Regions from separate parts of the Streptomyces sp. CA-179760 genome, predicted to be linked through region 2. Evidence: riboswitches for the same ligand, from Rfam matches in the RefSeq annotation. Region 2 holds a riboswitch; each other region holds the start of a gene.
The links. Region 2 has a riboswitch for cyclic di-AMP ahead of ACQEV8_RS37610 (M23 family metallopeptidase). Riboswitches for the same ligand answer to the same signal wherever they lie in the genome.

Region 1 (4,052 bases), 2.3 Mb from region 2:
GCTCGGCGGGCGGCAGGTCGTCCGCGCCGGGCGGTACGTCGACGGGGTGCTCGGAGGTGCCCACGAGCTCCCGGACGAGGGCGTACTGGGCGTGGTTGGTGTCCTGGTACTCGTCCACCAGCACATGGCGGAAGCGGCGGTGGTAGTGCTCGGCGACGTCCGGGAAGGCGCGCAGCAGGTTGACCGTCGTCATGATCAGGTCGTCGAAGTCGAGGGCGTTCGCCTCGCGCAGCCGCGACTGGTACATCGCGTAGGCCTGGGCGAGGGTCTTCTCGAAGCCGTCGGCGGCCTGGGCGGCGAAGTCCTCCTCGTCGATCAGCTCGTTCTTCAGGTTGCTGATCTTGGCGCTGAAGGACTTCGGCGGGAAGCGCTTGGGGTCGAGGTCCAGGTCGCGGCAGACCAGGGCCATCAGACGCTTGGAGTCGGCGGCGTCGTAGATCGAGAAGCTCGATGTGAAGCCGAGCCTCTTGCTCTCCCGGCGCAGGATGCGCACGCAGGCGCTGTGGAACGTCATCACCCACATGGCGTTCGCGCGCGGGCCGACGAGCTGCTCGACGCGCTCCTTCATCTCACCGGCGGCCTTGTTGGTGAAGGTGATGGCGAGGATCTGGCCCGGGTGGACGCTCCGCTCGGCGAGCAGGTGGGCGATGCGGTGGGTGAGCACACGGGTCTTGCCGGAGCCGGCGCCGGCCACGATGAGCAGCGGGGAGCCGGAGTGTGTGACGGCGGCGCGCTGGTTGTCGTTCAGCCCCTCCAGGAGCGCGGCGGCGTCCACCGGCGGGCGCGCGGCGCCGCCCCGGTAGTAGGCGTCGCGGTCCGGCGGCACATCGAACTTCCCGCCGAACAGATCGTCCGGGACCGACTCCGGTCCGTGATCGTCCTCGGGCGGCGGCGGGGGCTCGTCCGTGGGGCCCCGCTGGGCCTGGAGGTCCGCCAGGAAGCTGTCGTCAAAGAGGCTGCTCATCGCTCTCCGAGTCTAGGGCGCCCCACTGACAGCCCGCCGCCGCCCTGAGAACATCGCCGAAAGAACCCCCTTGTCACCCTCCAGGCCCACGCGATCACAGGCCGCTACACCCTTCACAATTACTCCTGAATAATGACGAACCCCCTCGATTAATCACTCTCGGCGATGTTCATGAGCAAGGTCACGGAAATGTATCGGGCATATCACCCATCAACCTTCACAAGGACCACACGAGTTGGCTACCGTGCGAGGAGGCCACACGACCCGCACCGGCGAACCTCGCCGGGCCGCGTGGCCTCCGCCGAGTCCGGCGTGCCGCAGCGGCAGCCAGAGCCGGGGACCCAACCGAGACCCCGGGGTGAATCGGCCCGACTCCCTTTCCGGAGAAGGCCGTAGGGCAACCCTTCCGAAGCACCCGCCCGAACCCGACAGCTAACCCGGTAGGCGGAGCATGGAAGGAGTCGCCTCCCTTGGCGTCGCACCGCAAGTCGCGTCCTACGGGTTCGCGCGTGGCAGGTATACGGACCCCCGCCCTCGCAACGGCGGCCCTCACCTCCGTGGCCCTGCTGTCCCAGTCGGCCAACGCCGCCCCCGAGGCCGACGACAAGCCCAGCCTGGAAGAAGTCGAGAAGAAGGTCGACGACCTCTACCGCCAGGCGGGGTCCGCGACCGAGAAGTACAACGGGGCGAAGGAGAAGACCGCCAAGCAGCGCAAGCGCGTCGACACCCTCCTCGACGACGTCGCCCAGCGCACCGAGAAGCTGAACGAGGCGCGGGAGGAGCTCGGCACCTTCGCCGCCGCCCAGTACCGCACCGGCGCCTCCGCCCCGGACACGGCGACGTTCCTGCTCGCGGACACCCCGCAGGACTACTTCGACCAGACCCAGCTGATGGACCGGATGACCGGCCGTCAGAAGGTCGCGGTCGACGACTACATCACTCAGCAGTCAGAGACGATGGAGAAGCGTCAGGAGGCCGCCGAGAGCCTCGAGACGCTCACCGAGTCGCAGGGCGACCTGAAGACGGCCAAGGCGACCGTCCAGAGGAAGCTCGCCGACGCGCGCGAGCTGCTGTCGAAGCTGACCGCCGAGGAGAAGGCGCGACTCGCGGCGATCGAGAAGGAGAAGCAGGAGGAGGCCGCCCGCAAGGCCGCCGAGCTGGCCCGGCAGCAGGCCGAGCAGCAGAAGGAGCGGGAGCAGGAGCAGGAGGCCGCCCAGCAGCAGGACAGCGGCTCCTCCTCGTCGGGTTCGTCCTCGTCGTCCACCGCGCCCGACTCCTCGTACGCCACCAAGGCCGACAAGGCGCTCGCCTTCGCCCGCGCCCAGATCGGCAAGCCCTACGTCTGGGGCGCCACCGGCCCCGGCTCCTACGACTGCTCCGGCCTCACCCAGGCCGCATGGAAGGCCGCCGGGGTGACCCTGCCGCGCACGACCTACGACCAGGTCAACGCCGGCACCACGGTCCCCCTGGCCGACGCCCGGCCCGGTGACCTGGTCTTCTTCTACGACGATGTCACCCACGTCGGCATCTACATCGGCAACGGCATGATGATCCACGCTCCGAAGCCCGGCACGTACGTGCGCGAGGAGTCGATCTACTACGACGGCGAGTCGTCGATCCACAGCGTGGTGCGGCCGGCCTGACGGGTCTCGCAGGTTTTTGGGACCCCGCGCGCGTGGCCTGCCCGTAACGCGCGCGGGGCCTCCTAGCATCGGCCCCATGCCCGGCCCCTCCCCCTCTGTCGCCTGGTGGGCGCAGCGCGCTCCGGCGGCCAGTGCCGCCGTGCTGGCGACCGGCACCCTGTCGGTCGGTCTGGATCTGACGGGGTACGAGGTCCTCTCACGCATCACCCTCGGTCTCGCCTGCGCGGCCTGGCTGCTGTTCGCCGCCGACTTCACCCGGCGGCTGCTGCGGGCCGGGACCAGGTGGCGGGCGTATACGCGCAGACCGGGCGTCCTCGAGAGCGTGACGACGACTGCCCTCACCACCGTGGCGGCGACAGCCGTCCTGGGCACCGCCTTCTCGGCGGCCAGCTCACAGGCGCTGGCTGTGACGATGCTGGTGCTCGCCGTCGTGCTCTGGCCGGTGCCGCTCGTCCTCGTCCCGCAGGGCGGGGAGCGGCGCAGGCCCGGGACGGTATTCGCGCGCTGCATGGCCACACAGGGGCTCGCCGTGCTCGGCGCCACGCTGGCCGCAGCCGACTCGGCGGCCTGGCTCGCGCACGGGGCGCTGGTGCTGTTCTGGCTGGGACTGGTGCTGTACGTCCTCGCCCTGATCCGTTTCGATGTGCGGCAGGTGGCCAGGGGGACCGGCGATCACTGGCTCGCGGGCGGGGCGCTCGCCCTCTCGGCGCTCGCCGGGGCGCGGCTGATCAGCGCCGACAGCGCGCGTCTGTACCTGTGGAACGAGGACGACCGGGACGTCCTGCGCACCGTGACCGTCGTGCTGCTCGTGCTCGCGCTGGTCTGCTACGCCGTCCTGCTCGCCGCCGAGTTCCTGTGGCCCCGGCCCCGCCATGACGTCCGCCGCTGGGCGACCGTGTTCACCTGGGCCAAGACGGGGACGGCGGCACTGGCCGTCGCCGTCGCCCTCGACGTCTCCTGGCTCGACGGGTTCGGGGAGGCGCTGTTGTGGATCGCGGTGGCCGCGTGGCTCGTGGCCGCCGTCTGGACGGCCACCTCGGCGTGGTCCGGTGCCGGGTCCGGTTCCCGGCCCGGCCGACGGGTCAGGTCCAGAGCACGGCGATGAAGATGTTCGCCGTGGTCAGCAGCCCGACCAGGCCGAACAGGCCCTTGTCCACCTTCTCGTCGTCCCGTTTCACGTAGACCAGGCCGAGAATCACGATCAGCAGGGCCAGCTTCACGCCGATCTTGATGTTGTTCACCGACTGGTCGTCGGCCTGGTTGAGGCCGACCAGGATCACGCCGGTGACCAGCATCGTCAGCGCGCCGTGCAGCATTGCCGGGGTGTAGCGGGCGGTGCCCTCGCCCATCGCCTTCATCTGGGTGAGAAAGCCGCCCAGGAGCGAGGCGATGCCGATGATGTGGAGGCCGACGAAGAGGTGGATGAGAACGTCCATGAGGCCGGA
Region 2 (4,052 bases):
GATGGCCCGGACATGCCCGTTGTACGTGGCGATCTTGCCGCGCAGATGCTTGAGCACGGGCACGCCACGGGTGTCGAACCCGGTCGTCACCATCACCGTGCCGGCCACCGCGGCCAGCTGGGCGATGGCACTCTCGAACCGCTCGGCCACCTCGTCCGGGTCGGTGCCGGGCCGGATGATGTCGTTGCCCCCGGCACAGAAGGAGACGAGGTCCGGGGCCATGTCGACGGCCCGCGGAAGCTGGTTCGCCACGATCTGGTCGAGGAGTTTTCCGCGTACGGCCAGGTTGGTGTACTGGAAGTCGCCTTCGGGCCTGCGGTCGGCGAGCAGCACGGCGAACCGGTCGGCCCAGCCGACGAACGCCCCCTCGGGGCCGGGATCGCCGACGCCCTCGGTGAAGCTGTCCCCCACCGCCACGTACGACCCGATCACTGCTCTGCTGTCACTCTTCGAATCGTCTGCCACAGCCGCTCATGATTCACCCTCGAATGTGACCTACGCGACCGTAGGAAGGGGTTGACGGGCGGTGATATAAGCCACTCCTAAAGTGTTCGCCAACTCCGGAATAGGCCACCCGTCAACGATGTTGCGGGGTCAGTCGCCAGACCCGGAAGCCCGTGATCCGGAAGTGGCTCCACACGGTCCGGAAGGCGAAGTGCCCGCTCGTGTACGGCTGCGGGTCGGTGTGGTCGAAGACGAGCCGCCCGTTGTTCCACCACCGCACCGTCGACCCGTCGGAGACGATCCGGACCCGGTTCGGCTCGCCCGGGACCAGCAGCGGCTCGGTGTAGTCGTGGATCAGAGGACGCACACCTGCCTGGCCCACGTAACGCCGCAGCCGGGTCGTGGTGTTGTAGTTGGCGCCGTACCCGGCGTAGTACGCCGTCAAGTGGTCGTACTCCTCCAGCGCCCCGCCACGCGGCGTCGCGAAGAGGTCCTCCGGGGAGCGGACGTCGGTCGCGTTCCAGAAGTTGTTGAGGTCCGAGACCCGGTCGTTGACCCCGCCCTCGGCGACGGGCGTCGCGGTGTACTCGATGACGTACGGCCCCTCGAGACGCCGTCTGAACCAGACGGTCGCCCCGCCGGGTACGTCGATCTCCAGCACGCCACGGGAAGCGGTGACGGTGCCGCCGTCCTGGAGTTCGGTCGCCCACTGGGCGAGACCGTGGCGGAAGCCGTCGTGGGCGATGAGGCGGCGGTGCCGGGGCGCGGCGGTCGCGCTCCCCGTCGGGGCGAGGGCCGCCAGCGCGGCTCCGGCGGCCAGGGCTCCGAACGTTCTGCGGGTGGTCGGCACGGGACACAGCTCCTTCAGAAAGCGCTTGCACTCACGACGGGATCACTGTGTCCCAACTGCCGCCCCCTGTCGATCCCTTGAGACGATCGACGGATGCGCACACACCGAAGGCCGGACCCGGGGATCGGGGTCCGGCCTTCGGCCGCGTGTCAGGCAGGTGGTCGTGCGATCGGTCAGCCCACGGAGACGCCGTGCGAACGCAGGTAGGCGACCGGGTCCACGTCCGAGCCGTAGTCCGGCGTGGTGCGGATCTCGAAGTGCAGGTGCGGTCCGGTCACATTGCCGGTCGCACCGGACAGACCGATCTGCTGCCCTGCCGTCACGGTCTGGCCGGCCGAGACGGAGAGCTGGGACAGGTGGGCGTACTGCGCGTACTTGCCGTCCTCGAGCTGGATGACGACCTGGTTGCCGTACGCGCCGCCCCAGCCGGCGGAGACGACCGTGCCGGCGCCGACGGCCTTGAGCGAGGTGCCGGTCGGGACGACGAAGTCGACACCGGTGTGGTAGCCGCTGGACCACATGCTTCCGGACATGTGGTACGGCGTACCGACGGAGGCGCCGTCCACCGGGAGGCTGAAGCCGGAGGCCTCGGCGGCCGGCTTCGCCGCGGCCGGCTTCGCGGCGGTGTCGGCCTTCGAGGACGACTCGGAGGCGGACGACTTCTCAGCCGACGCCTTCGGCTTCTCGGCCGCCTTGGGCGCGGACGACTGCGTCTTGGGCGCGCTCGCCGCCTTCTTGCCGATCGAGAGCTTCAGGCCCGGGTGGATCAGCGACGGGTCGGAGCCGACGGCGTCACGGTTGTCGCTGTAGAGCTTCTTCCAGCCGCCGCTGACGTGCTGGTCGCCGGCGATCTTCGCGAGATAGTCGCCGGCCTTCACGGTGTACGTGTGGGCGCCCGTGGCCTTCTCGGCGGCCTTCTTCCCGGCGGCCGGAGCGGACTGGACGGCCTTTTCCGGGGCCGACTGCGGGGTCGCGGCATGGGCGCCGGCGGCCCCCATGAGCGGAAGGGCGAGGGCGGCCCCACCGGTTCCGGCGACGGCTATGGAGCGGGTGAAACGCTGGGACTTCGGGCGGCGATGCTTACCCTTCGCGGGCATGGCGGATTCCTCTCCGGCGCCTGCGAGGTGAGCTGTCGGGTGCGGGCTGGAGATGCCCGGCCGCGCCGAAGTGCGGCTGTACCCCAAGCCGTTCCGGGAACCGGAACAGGCGTCTTACCTGTGGGTCCCCCGCTCCTGCCATACACGGGTGAGTGTGTGCGGGCTCCGGGCGGCGGCAGGATTAGGCGTCCGTCCGGATTGGTGTGGAACGTAAGCGACCGAGACGCAATGGGACAAGCTTGCGGTTGCCCGTGAGGACGTTTTTCTTGACGCGTCGGCACATTTCCCGTCACCGAGCGTGGATTCGCGATCTCTGTTTTTCCTCAATGCCCCTGAATAACGCAAGAATTACGTGAACATGATGACAACACATCGTCACGAATATGACGATGGTCACGCACCCCGACCTCATCTCCTTTACGATCGGGGCACGTTATACCGAAACACCTGAAAGGCCTTAAGTTCCCTAATCGCCAGATTCGGACAGAACGGCTACTTGCATCGAAGGCGGACGATCGTGGCGTCCAGGTCCCCGCGCAGACCGACCCGCAGTCCGTGATGGGCGAGTACGGCCCCTCGGTGAACTTCGCCCGTTTCGAGGCATTCGTACACCGCTGCCGGGGCGAGGCCCCGAAGCCGTAGAGCCGGAACGGGCTCGCCGTAGCGCTGCGCCTGGAGCCAGGCGAGGACGACGGTCTCGTCACCGAGGACGTACTGCACCGCGCTCAGGCCGCCCTCCGGGGGTCGCAGCCGGTACAGGTCGCCGCGCTGCACCACGGGCCGGATCTCCTTGTAGAGCCCGACCCACTCCCGCGCCTCGGCGAGCTCCTCCGGCGTCCATCGCGTGAGGTCGCCGCCCACCCCGAGCACTCCGGCCATGGCGCTGACGAACCGGAACCGCAGGGAACTGGCCCGCTGGTTGAGCATGGCGTTCGGGCTGTCGGTGACCCAGGCGGCCATGACCCGGGCCGGATGGATCTGGCTGAAGCCGTGCTGGATGGCGAGCCGGTCGAGCGGGTCCGTGTTGTCGGAGGTCCACACCTGGTCCGTGCGGCCCAGCACCCCGAGGTCGATGCGCCCGCCGCCCCCCGAGCAGGACTCGAAGGCCACCCCGGGGTGGGCCGCCCGCAGCCGGTCCAGCAGGGCGTACAAGGCATGGACGTGGTCGACCCAGAGCCGCTGCGGGTAGGGGTCGTCCGGCCAGCCGGCGTCGGTGAAGCAGCGGTTGAAGTCCCACTTGACGTAGTCGATCGGCGCGCTGGAGAGCAGCCCGTCGAGCTGCTCCCACAGGTACTCCTGGACATCCTCGCGGGCCAGGTTCAGTACGAGCTGATTACGGAACTCCGTCCGCTTTCGTCCTGATTGGTACTGCACCCAGTCGGGATGCGCGCGGTACAGGTCGCTGTCCGCGTTGACCATCTCAGGCTCGACCCAGATCCCGAACTGCATGCCGAGGCCGTGCACATGGTCGGCGAGCGGCTTCAGCCCGCCCGGGAAGCGGTCGGGATTGGGTGTCCAGTCACCGAGCCCGGCCCGGTCGCTGGTCCGGGACCCGAACCAGCCGTCGTCGACCACGAACAGCTCGACACCCATGGCGGCGGCCCGCTCGGCGAGCGCCCGCTGCTGCTCCTGCGAGATGTCGAACTCGGTCGCCTCCCAGG
Region 3 (4,052 bases), 1.1 Mb from region 2:
TCCTCACACGCTCGGCGCGCTCCCCGGCGGAGCCGAAACGCAGCCGGTGCGCGCCCGTCGCACGCTCGGTGTGCAGCGCCGTGACCGCCCGCGCGCGCTCACTGTCCCCGCGCGCCACCGCGTCCACGATCGCGCCGTGCTCGGCCCAGCACTCCACAGGTCCGGCCGGGGCCTCCACGGCGTACATCCAGGCGATCTTGTGCCGGAGCTGGGTGAGCATCGAGGTCAGCGCGGGGCTGCCCGAGGCCTGGGCCAGCGTCTCGTGGAACCAGCCGCCCAGAGAGCGCAGGTCGTCGCTGTTGCCCCGGCGGGCGCGCTCCTGGCCGAGCCTGACCAGACCGCGCAGCACCTTCAGATGGGCCTCTGTGCGGCGCTGGGCGGCGCGGGCGGCACCCAGCGGCTCCAGCAGCACGCGCATCTCCAGCAGGTCGGCGGCCTCCTGCTCGGTGGGTTCGGCGACACACGCGCCCGCGTGCCGCCGGGTGACCACGAAGCCCTCGGCCTCCAGGGTGCGCAGGGCCTCCCGGACAGGGACGCGCGAGACGCCGTAGCGGCGCGCGAGGAGCTCCTCGGTGAGCCGGCTGCCGCGCTCGTAGACACCCGCGACGATGTCGTCCCGGATGGCCGTGCACACCGAGTGCGCGGGAATACGCATACCGACCTCCGCTTAATCCCCGTGAAACGTCTACTGGTGACGCGTGTTCCGTGACTCTATTGCAATGAGCCGGAATTTCCGACGGCGAGCAGGAAATGAGGGATATTTTTTGGACAGTCGGCCGTGACGAACGCCGAAAGCCCCGGCTCGGGGAGCCGGGGCTTTCGGGAAGTACAGTCGCCTCAGATGTTCAGACGTTCACGCCGTGCGAGCGGAGGTAGGCGACGGGGTCGATGTCGGACCCGTACTCGGGGCCGGTGCGGGCCTCGAAGTGCAGATGCGGGCCGGTCACGTTGCCGGTCGCGCCGGACAGGCCGATCTGCTGGCCGGGGGTGACCTTCTGGCCCACCGACACGCTGCTGGACGACAGGTGGCCGTACTGGGTGTACGTCCCGTCGTTCATCTTGATCACGACCTGGTTGCCGTAGGAACCGCCCCAGCCGGCCTCGACGACCTCACCCATGCCGACCGAGTGGACGGCCGTGCCGCTGGCGGCGTGGAAGTCGACGCCGGTGTGACTGCCGGAGGACCAGACGGCGCCGCCGGACTTGTAGCCGGTGGAGACGTACGAGCCGGAGATCGGCGACACGAAGGTGTTGAGACGCTTGCGCTCGGCCTCGCGGGCGGCGCGTTCCTTGGCCTCGCGGGCCTTCTCGGCCGCTTCCTTGGCCTCCTTGGCCACCTCGGCGGCCCGCTCGCGGGCGGCCTCCTCGGCCTTCTTCTTGGCGGCGGCCTGTTCGGCCGCCTGCTTCTGGGCGACGGCCTGGGCGTCGATCTTCTGGGCCACGGTGTCGCCCATGGTGACGACCGGGGTGAGGCCCGTCTGCTCGGCAGCGGGCTCCGCGGCGAAGGCCGGGGCGGCCACGGTGCCGACGACACCGGTGGTGGCGAGGGCCGCGACACCCGCGGCGCGGGCCGTGCGGCGCTGGATCCGGCTGGGACGACGGTGCTTCCCGGTGGCGCGCGTGAACGCCATGTGGTGGCTGGTCCTTTCCTTCCCTCTCGCCTACCGGGTTAGCTGACGGGTTCGGAGCAGGAAGGTCTCCTACGGACCCCCTCGCGACTCGCGCGGGCGTCCGATTCACCCCAGGGACTGCGTGGGTCCCCGGCTCCCCTGGCTCGCGCCGTACGGGGACTCGGCGATGACTGTCCGGTGCCGCGGGTGCGGCGCACTGCCTGACGAACAGCCCGGACGACGCTAAGCGGCGCCACTTTCAATTCCCAAACGAATCCCGGTTTTTGTAGCGCATCCCACAGGGCAGACGGGAAACTCCCGCCCCAATTCGGGCATAAAGGAGCCCTGGTGCCTTAGAAGACAACCAGGGCCCCTACGCGCGCGCCGCTCTCCTCCCGCTACTCGGCGGCGACGACGGCGACTTCGCCGATGCCGAGGGCCTCCACGGGGCCCTTGATCTGCGCCGCGTCACCGACGAGGACGGTCACCAGACGGTCCCCGGGAAGGCGCTGACGGCCGCCGCGGTGGCCTCCACCGTGCCGGTCGCGGCGAGTTGCCGGTACAGCGCGGCCTGGAAGTCGTCGGGCAGGTGCTGCTCGACCTGGTCCGCCAGCGTGCTCGCGACGGCCGCCGCCGTCTCGTACTTCAGCGGCGCCACGCCGACCAGGTTCTGCACGGCGACGTCCCGCTCGGCGTCGGTCAGCCCCTCGGCGGCGAGGGTGCGCAGCACCGTCCAGAGGTCATCGAGCGCGGGGCCGGTGTTGGGGGTGTCCACGGAGCCGCTGATGGCGAGCATCGCGGCACCGGTCCCGTCCGGGGCGGACCTGAGGACCTGGGCGAACGCCCGCACGCCGTAGGTGTAGCCCTTCTCCTCGCGCAGGACGCGGTCCAGGCGGGAGGTGAGGGTGCCACCGAGGCAGTACGTGCCGAGCACCTGGGCGGGCCAGACGCGGTCGTGCCGGTCCGAGCCGATCCGGCCGATCAGCAGCTGCGTCTGGACGGCGCCCGGACGGTCCACGATGACGACCCGGCCCGTGTCGTCGGCGGTCACCGGCGGCACCGGCCGCGGCTCGGCCGAGGAGCCGGTCCAGGCGCCCAGCGTGTCGCCGAGCAGCGCGTCGAGGTCGATGCCGGTGAGGTCGCCGACGACCACGGCGGTGGCCGTCGCGGGGCGGACGTGCTTCTCGTAGTAGCCGCGTACGGCCGCGGAGTCGATCGCGGCGACCGTCTCCTCGGTGCCCTGCCGGGGCCGCGACATGCGCGAGCCCGCCGGGAACAGCTCCTTGGAGAGCTCCTTGGCGGCACGGCGGGCGGGGTTGGCCAGCTCGTGCGGGATCTCGTCGAGGCGGTTGTTGACCAGCCGCTCGACCTCGCTGTCCGCGAACGCGGGCGCCCTGAGGGCGTCAGCGATCAGGTGGAGTCCCTTGGCGAGCCGGGAGGCCGGCACCTCCAGGCTCAGCCGGACGCCCGGGTGGTCGGCGTGCGCGTCGAGGGTGGCGCCGGCACGCTCCAGCTCGGCGGCGAAGTCCTCGGCGGAGTGCTTGTCGGTGCCCTCGGAGAAGGCCCGGGCCATGATCGTGGCGACCCCGTCGAGGCCGGCCGGCTCGGCGTCCAGGGGGGCGTCCAGCAGCACCTCCACGGCGACGACCTGCTGGCCGGGGCGGTGGCAGCGCAGCACCGTGAGGCCGTTGTCGAGCGTGCCGCGCTCGGGGGCCGGGAAGGCCCACGGCTTGGCGTCGCCCGCCTGCGGCTGCGGGTGGAAGTCCATCGTGGCGAGCTCGGTCACTTGGCCGCCTCCTCGTTCTCGTCCGTGGCCGCGGCCGCGGTGTCCTCGATGCTGTCGGCGTCCTCGCCGGTCTCGTCGGCGACGGGCTCGTAGACGAGCACCGCGCGGTTGTCGGGCCGCAGACGGGCCTTGGCGACCTCCTTGACCTCCTCCGCCGTGACCTCCAGGACGCGCTGCACGGCGGTCAGGGCGAGCTGCGGGTCGCCGAACAGCACGGCGTACCGGCACAGTTCGTCGGCCCGTCCGGAGACCGTGCCGAGCCGGTCCAGCCACTCGCGCTCCAACTGGGCCTGGGCGCGCTCCATCTCCTCGGCCGTGGGGCCCTCCTCGGCGAACCGGGCGAGCTCCTCGTCGATGGCGGTCTCGATGACCGGCACCTCCACGTCACCGGACGTCTTCACGTCCAGCCAGCCCAGGGAGGGTGCCCCGGCGAGCCGCAGCAGGCCGAAGCCGGCGGCCACGGCCGTACGGTCCCGTCGTACGAGGCGGTTGTAGAGACGAGAGGACTCGCCGCCGCCGAGGACGGTGAGGGCCAGGTCGGCCGCGTCGCACGCGCGTGTGCCGTCGTGCGGCAGCCGGTAGGCGGCCATCAGGGCGCGCGCCGGGACCTCCTCCTCGACGACCTCGCGCAGCTGCTCGCCGATGGTCTCCGGCAG

Region 1: it holds a riboswitch for cyclic di-AMP, as region 2 does, so the genes downstream of both, ACQEV8_RS27270 (NlpC/P60 family protein) here and ACQEV8_RS37610 (M23 family metallopeptidase) in region 2, are expected to answer to the same signal.
Region 3: it holds a riboswitch for cyclic di-AMP, as region 2 does, so the genes downstream of both, ACQEV8_RS32830 (M23 family metallopeptidase) here and ACQEV8_RS37610 (M23 family metallopeptidase) in region 2, are expected to answer to the same signal.

The regions. Positions count from the first base shown of each region.
Region 1 is NZ_JBNJLZ010000001.1:5,964,641-5,968,692, reverse strand. Features, by position in the region: partial or broken gene pcrA (DNA helicase PcrA) at 1-964, opposite strand, end outside; cyclic di-AMP (ydaO/yuaA leader) riboswitch at 1,268-1,426, shown strand; gene ACQEV8_RS27270 (NlpC/P60 family protein) at 1,435-2,607, shown strand; gene ACQEV8_RS27265 (hypothetical protein) at 2,684-3,712, shown strand; gene ACQEV8_RS27260 (hypothetical protein) at 3,690-4,043, opposite strand.
Region 2 is NZ_JBNJLZ010000001.1:8,314,286-8,318,337, reverse strand. Features, by position in the region: gene ACQEV8_RS37620 (SGNH/GDSL hydrolase family protein) at 1-432, opposite strand, end outside; gene ACQEV8_RS37615 (DUF6250 domain-containing protein) at 578-1,294, opposite strand; gene ACQEV8_RS37610 (M23 family metallopeptidase) at 1,468-2,391, opposite strand; cyclic di-AMP (ydaO/yuaA leader) riboswitch at 2,396-2,552, opposite strand; gene ACQEV8_RS37605 (alpha-galactosidase) at 2,884-4,052, opposite strand, start outside.
Region 3 is NZ_JBNJLZ010000001.1:7,208,393-7,212,444, reverse strand. Features, by position in the region: gene ACQEV8_RS32835 (GntR family transcriptional regulator) at 1-655, opposite strand, end outside; gene ACQEV8_RS32830 (M23 family metallopeptidase) at 846-1,631, opposite strand; cyclic di-AMP (ydaO/yuaA leader) riboswitch at 1,644-1,807, opposite strand; partial or broken gene ACQEV8_RS32825 (M16 family metallopeptidase) at 2,009-3,396, opposite strand; gene ACQEV8_RS32820 (M16 family metallopeptidase) at 3,393-4,052, opposite strand, start outside.